Regions from separate parts of the Arthrobacter sp. zg-Y1116 genome, predicted to be linked through region 2. Evidence: riboswitches for the same ligand, from Rfam matches in the RefSeq annotation. Region 2 holds a riboswitch; the other holds the start of a gene.

Region 1 (4,182 bases), 660 kb from region 2:
TGGGGCACCTATCTGCACGCGGTGAGCGGGGACCGGCTCTCCGCCTCGCGGGGACCGCTCAGCTTCCTGGCGCGGGAGCTGCTCGAGGCCATGCCGCCGGTGATCGCGGAGTTGAGCTAGCGAGGGCTGTATCCCGGCGGAACGGCCCATATCCTGAGGTAATGACAGCGAACGAATACCGGACCGGCCCTCCGGGGCGACCTGCGGCCCACATTCCGTGGCTTTCCTACCGTTTCACCCGCCGTGACGCCGTGGCAGCAGGTTTCTACGTGGTGTTCCTGCTGGTCCTGAGCTTTGCGCCTGGACTCGTTATGCCTGTCCTGGTGATGCTGGTTCCGGATCCGGTTGCAGCCGCCTACGTCCTGAACCTGGCGTTTTACGGGGTCGCAGGCCTCCTGGCTTTCCTCGCGGCCCGGCCCTACGTGGTGCGGGAAACGAAGATTCTGGCTACCCGGCCGGTGCTGTCCCTGTCCCTGATTCCGGCCGGCGTCCTCGTCATGCTCATTGTCACCATGATCGGGGCGTTGCTGAGCGGGCAGGTCGAAACGGCGGTGAACCAGGAAGCCGTCGAGGGATTTGTGGGGTCCGTATCGCCGTGGCTGGTGGTGCCGCTGCTGGTGGTGCTGGCGCCCTTTGTCGAGGAGTACATTTTCCGCCACCTGCTGATCGGCAAGCTCAGCCGGTACTGGAACCTCTGGGGATGCTGCATCCTGTCGGTCCTGTTATTCGCCTCCATCCACATTGTGGGCAAGGAATCCCTGACCCTGCCGGTGCTGATGCCCTACCTGGCGATGGGCGCCACCCTCGTAGGCATCTACGTCTGGGCCGGAAACAACTTCATGCTTTCCTACGGTGTGCACGCCGCGAAGAACCTGCTGGGCGTCATCCTCCTCTACAGCGTGCCGCCGGAGCTGTTGCAGCAGTAGCTGCTGCCTGCGTAGCTGCCGCGTCCCAGCGTCCGCCTTCTCTACAAGGGTGAGTACCGGCGTCGTCAACCGATGCAGAATTCGTTCCCTTCCGGGTCGGCCATGGTGTACCAGGATTGCGGCCCCTGGCTGGCTTCATAAAGGAAGGTGGCTCCCCGCTGTTCCAACCTGGGGCGTGCTTCCTCCTTGGCCATGTCATCCAGAATCACGTCGAGGTGGATCCGGTCCTTGACCGTCTTGGGTTCCGGCACCGTCTGGAACAGGATGCGCAGCCGCCCGCGCCGGCCCACCTGGTCGGGCGGGCAAATGGCAGCGACATCCCGCCAGACCCGGACGCCGTGGTGTTCCACTACGTCCGTCGGTGAGGCGAGGCCCTGGTCCAGGGCGGATTGGAGGACCTCCTGGTCGGTGGGTTCCCTGGCCCATTTGAGGGTTTCGGCCCACCAATCCGCTTGGTTGAGGGCATGGGTGCAGTCCACACAGATTTGTACGTTGTATGCCATGGCGCCCAGCGTAGGTTCGCGGCCGCTCCGGGCCACGGGTATTCGAGACTGCTCAGTTCAGCGCGCTTGCCCGGCTCCGGCATTCATACGAATCCCGGAGCCGGGCAAAAGGCTAGGAGCCGGCCTTTTCGATCCGCTCAGTTTCCGGGGCCCGAACCAGGGAGCCGTTGCATGGAACCACCCGTTCCGGCCGGGCCAAGTAGAAAAAAGAACTCCGGGCATCCGAGTCGAATCCGCCGGGCACCATCAGTGTGGAATAGCGCTGGCACCACTGCGGGGTATCGACGGCGGCCGCGAGCGCGGTGGCGACGGCCGGAACATTGTGGAACCACATCAGGTGCTGGGTACCTTCGGACACCAGGTAGATGAGGTCCAGCTGCGGATCCGCCGTGACTTCGACGTCCGACCACTGTTCCCAGCCCTCGAGGCGGCGGCTGTGGATCCAATGGATGTTGTGCCCGGGGGCGAAGCCGCTGCAGTTGCTGAGACCGGATTTGCTGACACTGGAGATGCTCACAGTGGGTTCCTTTGCAGGTTGTCCTTGCCTGCGACGAATGACGCAGGCCGCTTCGTCATCCGAACCACCCGCCGAACAATGGGGTTGGTGTGGGGCCAGTCGGAGCTTTTGTGCCCGGTAAACCGGGCGAAGGCCACATCTCGTGAAGCTGAAAACTACTCTAGCGGAGGCCACTGACATTTCGACAGTGGACCGTTTCAGAGGGTGCCGCTGGGTGGGCGTGCGTCGTGTGGGGGTGCGCCGGGCGGACCGGAACGGCGGCAACGAAAATCCCTGCTCGCAGAGCTCGCAAGGATTATTAAAGCCGCCTAACCCGGTCCGTCCGGCGCCTACGTTCCGCACCTCGCCTGCCGTCCGGTGCCTACGTTCTGCACCTCGCCTGCCGTCCGGTGCCTACGTTCTGCACCTCGCCTTCCGTCGGCGCGAGGACCTCGGGGGCGACGCCCGTCCCTCCCAGTCGAAGATGTACGCAGGCCGCGTCCTGGTTGGGACGCTGCCCGCGGCCGGAGGGCCTGGAGGAAGGCGCTCCGGCACCTACAACCGCCACCGGAGGAGCTGGGCCCAGCCCGCCCCGGAAGGTGCTGGACACCACGCGCCGCCACCGGAGGGGCTGGAGGAAGGCGGCTTTAATATTTCCCGCGAGCTCTGCGAGCGGGGAATTTCGTTGCCGCCGTTCCAGCCCCGCAGGGGGCGGACCCGGCTGGACCCGGAGGACCCGGCGGACCCGGCGGACCCGGCTGGACCCGGAGGACCCGGCGGACCCGGCGGACCCGGAGGACCCGGCGGACCCGGCGGACCCGGCTGGACCCGGAGGACCCGGCGGACCCGGCGGACCCGGCTGGACCCGGAGGACCGGGCGGACCCGGGCCAGACGAGACTTACCGCCAGCCGGCCCCCGGCGCCACAAGCTTGACGATGCTCTCCAGCAAATGCGCGTTGTACTCCACGCCCAGTTGGTTCGGCACGGTCACCAGGACAGTGTCGGCTTCCTGCACCGCAGCATCCGCGGCCAATTCGGCAGCAATGACGTCCGGTTCACCGATGTAGCTCTTCCCGAACCGGGCCAATCCGCCGTCGAGGTGGCCCACCTGGTCCCGGCCCTCGGCCTGCGCGCGCAGCCCGAAGTAGTGCCGGTCCTGCCCGGTCACCAGCGGAATGATGCTGCGGCTGACGGACACCCGCGGGGTGCCCTGGTGTCCGGCGTCGGCCCAGGCCTTCCGGTACACCGCAATCTGCTCGGCCTGCAGCTGGTCGAACGGCACCCCGGTGTCCTCGGTCAGGAGCGTGGAGCTCATCAGGTTCATGCCCTGCTCACCGGTCCACTTGGCGGTGGCCCGGGTCCCGGACCCCCACCAGATCCGCTCCGGCAGTCCGGGGGACAGCGGGTCAATGGCCATGGCTCCGGTGCTGCCGGTCATGGCCGGATCGGCCTGCGCCACTCCGGCGCCGGCAATGGCGGCACGGAACACTTCGGTGTGCTGCCGGGCCATGTCGGCGTCGGAGGAATCCGGGCCGGGAACGTAGCCGAAGGACTCATAACCGCGCAGGGCGGGCTCGGGGGATCCCCGGCTGATGCCGAGCTGCAGCCTGCCGCCGCTGATCAGGTCCGCCACTGCGGCGTCTTCTGCCATCGCCAGCGGATTCATGTAGCGCATGTCGATCACTCCCGTGCCCAGCTCGATCCTGCTGGTCCGCGCGGCCATGGCGGCGAGCATGGGGAAGGGGGCGGAGAACTGCGGGGCAAAGTGGTGCACCCGCATATACGCGCCGTCGACGCCGATTTCCTCGGCGGCGACCGTCAGCTCAATCTGCTGCAGTATTGCGTCCTGCGCACTGGGAGTCATCGACCCCACAGCATTCCGGTAATGTCCGAAGGACAGGAATCCTATTTTCTTCATAAAAGCTCCAGCGCCGGAAGCGTCGGCAGTATTCCCGGTCACCTGCGCCGAACCAGCGAAAGGAAACAGCCCTCATGCACATCACCATGGTCCCGGGCTATCAGGGCTCACCGCCGGAGCAGTGGCAGAGCCGCTGGGAAGCGGAGCTGCCGGACGTCACCCGCATCGCGCCGTCGTCGTGGGATGAACCCGAGCTTCAGGACTGGATGGCGGCGCTGGACCGGGCCGCCGGCGCGCAGAAGGGGCAGACGGTCCTCGTGGCCCACAGCCTGGGCTGCCTGGCCGCGGTGGAGTGGCTGCATCGAAACCCCGACGGCGCCCGCGGAGTGTTCCTGGTC
Region 2 (4,182 bases):
GGCCTGCGCCGCGGCGCCCGGGCCATGATGGTTTTCTTCAACGTGCTCTACCTGTGCGCCGCACCGGTGTTCTGGTTTTTCTGGACGCAGCGCTCGGCGTTCGCACTGCCGGCCTGGGCGGAAACCGCCGCGGGTTTTGCCAGCGGACCGATGCCGGCGTTGGCCTTCGCGGCCGCCTGGGCCGCGGCGGGGATCCTCTTCGGGCGGGACCGGCGGCAGGCCGGAGCGGAGGCGTTCAATTCCGTCTGTGCACTGGGTGCCCTGGCGGCAGCAAGCGGCATGCTGGCGCTGGTCAGCGCCGGACTGGACGGCTAAGGCCCCGGGCACGGGTGAGGCGGGACGCCGGTCCCGCCCGCCGCACCCTCACGCAGGTCGGTGGCCCGCCTACCAGAGCCGGGCGCTGGCCAGCCGGGCACCTTCTCCGAGCGTCTCCAGCTTGGCCGCCGCGATCTGCGGATGCACCCGGCCGCCCAGCCCGCAGTCGGTGGACGCAATGACGTTCTCGCGCCCCACCAGCCGGGCGAACCGTTCAATCCGGTCCGCCACCAGTTCCGGATGTTCCACCACGTTGGTGGCATGGGAGACCACGCCGGGAATGAGGACCTTCCCCTCCGGCAGCTTGGTATCCTCCCAGACCCGCCATTCGTGCTCATGCCGGACGTTGCCTGCCTCGAAGCTGTAGCCGCCGGCGTTAATCTGCAGCAGGGTGTCCACCAGGTGGCGGAACTCGATGTCCGTAGTGTGCGGCCCGTGCCAGGAACCCCAGCACAGGTGGAATCGGACCTGTTCCTCGGGCAGGCCGCGCAGGGCATAGTTCAGGGCCTCGACGCGGATCTGCGTGAACTTGAGGTAGTCGGCCACCGAAGGCTCGGGGTTGATCTGGTCCCAGTTCTCGGCAATGGACGGATCATCGATCTGGACGATCAGCCCGGCGTCCACGATGGCAAGGTATTCCTCCCGCATGGCATCCGCGCAGGCGTAGATGAACTCCTCCTCCGTCGCGTAGTACTCGTTGGCAATCCGCGAACAGGAGCCGGGGGAGAGTGAGGCGAGGAAACCCTCGGACAAACCTGCCTCGGCCAGACCGGACTTGAGGTTGGCAATGTCGCCGGCCACGGCGTCGTACCCCGTGTATTCCACGGGACCCGTGACCTTGGGAAAGACCTTCTGCGCCCCGGTGGTGATGCCGGAGGTTGGGTCGGTGTAGGCATCGGCGAAGCGCTGCCGGTCGCGGCGGTCCCCGAAACTGGTGAGGACAACGTTTCCGGGCTCGGAGCGGTGCGGTTCCATGTTCCAGATCCCCGTCTCGGCAACGCTCAGGCCGCCAAGCCGGGCAAACGAGTAGGACCACCAGGCCCCGTAGTCGACGTCCGCGGACATCGCATGCCCGTATTCGCCGTCGTTGGGGATATCGATACCCGCCTGGCGCTGGCGGCGCACGAGGTCGGCGACGGCGGCCTGCAGCAGTTCGGCGTAGCCTTCCGTATCCGCGGGGTCGGTTTCCCGGGCCGCGTTCGCGGCAATCAGTTCAGGGGTCCGGGGGAGCGAACCGGCGTGCGTGGTCAAAATACGGTCAGTGCTTTTGCGCATGGCAGTGATCCTTAAGGAATCGGTGCTCTTGCCCGCACCGGATGCCCAAGGGGCGGTGCAGGCCGCTTCGTCATCCGAACCACCCGTGAAGCATGGGGTTGGTGCACGGCCAAGTCGGAGCTTGGCGGCCGTGTCTCCTGAAGCTGGGACCCATCCTAACCACGCCGCAGGGATGCAGCCAAGCATGTGACGGGACGGCAAAAAGGACGGCGGCACCGGAAAGTTCCGGTGCCGCCGTCCTTAGTGAAACGCTTGGTGCCTGCCTGCTAGCGCACGCCGCCCATGAGCTTCTTGATCGACGGTGTCGCGACAGCCAGGGCGATGCCCAGGATGATTGCGGTGACGCCGCTGAAGGTGAAGTAGCTGACCTCAGTTGCGGGATCGTAGAACTGTGCCAGCCAGCCTGCCAGGGTGGTGCCCAGGGAGACGGACAGGAAGAACAGGGCCACCATCTGGGTCCGGAAGATTTCCGGAGCCAGCTTGGTTGCCACGGACAGGCCAATCGGGGAGATGAACAGCTCCGCGAACGTGAACAGGAGCAGGATGCCGACGATCGCCAGCAGCGGGGTGCTGTTGGCGCCGCCGCCGGAGAACGGAATGAAGGCCAGGAACGCCAGGCCCATCACTGCCAGGCCCAGGGCGAACTTCAGCGGTGAGGACGGCTGGCGGTCGCCCAGCTTGGTCCAGACGGCGGCAAACACTGCAGCGAAGATGATGATGAAGATCGGGTTGATCGACTGGACCCAGCTCGGCGGCATTTCCCACCCGAAGATGTGCCGGTCCAGGGAGGTGTCGGCGTACAGGGCCACCACGGTGAACTGCTGCTGGAACAGCGCCCAGAAAGCGGCACTGGCGATGAACAGCGGCATGAAGGAGTAAACACGCCGGCGTTCTAGCCTGTCCACCTTCGGACTGCGCAGGATGATGATGAAGTACGCGATGGAGGCCAGGATGGCGACCGTGGCCATGACCACTGCCAGGTTCTCCGCCTTGAGCAGGCCGAAGGCGGCGGCCAGGGCGACGATGACCACGACTGCGGCAACGACGATGCCCATGGGGAGGTACTTCTTGCGCGGCAGCGGGTTGGTGACCTCGTGGGCTGCCTTGGGCAGGTACTTGCGGGTCATGCCGTACTGGACCAGGCCGATGGCCATGCCGATAGCGGCCAGGCCGAAGCCGTAGTGGAAGCCAAGGCGGACCTGGAGGAGGCCGGTCAGGAGCGGGCCGACGAGGGCGCCGAGGTTGATGCCCATGTAGAAGAGGGAGAAACCGGCGTCGCGTCGTTCGTCCTTCTCCTCGTACAGGGTGCCCACCAGGGAGGTCGCGTTGGCCTTGACGCCGCCGGAACCCAGGGCAATCAGGATCAGGCCGGCGGCCAGTCCCACGGAACCGGGGAGCACAGCCAGGGAAATGTGGCCGAGGACCACGATCGCGGCGGAGTAGAACAGCACCCGCTCCGAGCCGAACACGCGGTCGGCGAGCCAGGCACCGACGATGGTGGAAAGGTACACGCCACCGCCGTAGGCGCCGACCAGGGAGACGGCAATGGCTTCGTCGATGCCGAGGCCGCCGTCGGTGGTGCTGTAGTACATGTAGTACAGCAGGATGCCCTGCATGCCGTAGAAGGAGAATCGCTCCCACAGCTCAACGCTGAAGAGGTTGGCCAACATCCGGGGATGGCCGAAGAAGGTTTTACGCGCTTCTTGTACGCCTGAGGTACTGGGGGTATGGCTCACGAGGTTAATATTCCCACTCCCTCCCGGGGGTCAAGCAGGCCGAACTGAAAGAATCCGCCGGAGACTAGGCAGCTTTCCCGGTGAGCTATGTCGAAGGTCACATGAAAAAAGGATGATTTTGCCAGCGTTACATGCATACCTGCCTGCATGACGCGCGGATTTGCACGTCTGCGACGGAATTCCCTAAGCAGGCAGGGGGTTGGCATGGGTATGCCAAGCCTCAGCGTTCCCGTCTCGATCCTTGACCGTGCCAACTCCCGCGAAGGGTTTCCCGAGCCGGAGGCGTTTAATGCAGTGCTTGAACGCGCCGAATCGGCAGACCGGCTGGGCTACAGGCGCTTTTGGGTTGCCGAGCACCATGCCGTGGCCGGAATTGCCGGCTCGGCACCCGCCGTCCTGATGGCCGCCCTGGCGGCACGCACCAACAGCATCCGGATCGGCTCCGGCGGCGTGATGCTGCCGAACCACCAGCCGCTGGTCGTGGCCGAGCAGGCGGCGACGCTGCAGGCCCTGTATCCCGGCCGGATTGATCTTGGCCTGGGCCGTTCCCTCGGTTTCACTCCGGCGGTGCGGAAGGCACTGCGGGCAGGACCGGCCGAGGCGGAGGAATTCGAAGGGCAGTTGGCGGAACTGCTCGCTTATCTCGACGGCACCGCGCCGATCACCGCCCGCCCGCAGGACCGCGGCCGGACCCCGGTGTTTGTGCTTGCCACCGGAGCGGGAGTGGACATAGCAGCACGCGCCGGCCTCGGCGTCGTCCTGGGCGGCCCGGCGCTGTTCCGGCAGAACAGTGCCGGGCAGACAGGTGCACTGGAGCGGTACCGCTCCTCCTTCCGCCCCTCGGACCGTTTTCCCC

Evidence for each region. A riboswitch is a leader RNA that binds a small molecule or an ion and turns the genes downstream of it on or off. The one in region 2 is predicted to bind S-adenosylmethionine.
Region 1: linked by a shared signal. The riboswitch ahead of NNX34_RS02790 (hypothetical protein) and the one ahead of NNX34_RS05985 (cobalamin-independent methionine synthase II family protein) in region 2 are both predicted to bind S-adenosylmethionine.

Annotation. Positions count from the first base shown of each region.
Region 1 covers NZ_JANFLR010000001.1:602,255-606,436, reverse strand. The annotation lists gene NNX34_RS02805 (NAD(P)H-hydrate dehydratase) at 1-120, shown strand, start outside; gene NNX34_RS02800 (CPBP family intramembrane glutamic endopeptidase) at 162-926, shown strand; gene NNX34_RS02795 (VOC family protein) at 992-1,429, opposite strand; gene NNX34_RS02790 (hypothetical protein) at 1,542-1,946, opposite strand; SAM riboswitch class IV at 1,962-2,094, opposite strand; gene NNX34_RS02785 (LLM class flavin-dependent oxidoreductase) at 2,825-3,844, opposite strand; gene NNX34_RS02780 (alpha/beta hydrolase) at 3,919-4,182, shown strand, end outside.
Region 2 covers NZ_JANFLR010000001.1:1,261,837-1,266,018, forward strand. The annotation lists gene NNX34_RS05980 (hypothetical protein) at 1-315, shown strand, start outside; gene NNX34_RS05985 (cobalamin-independent methionine synthase II family protein) at 385-1,590, opposite strand; SAM riboswitch class IV at 1,610-1,733, opposite strand; gene NNX34_RS05990 (peptide MFS transporter) at 1,857-3,260, opposite strand; gene NNX34_RS05995 (MsnO8 family LLM class oxidoreductase) at 3,531-4,182, shown strand, end outside.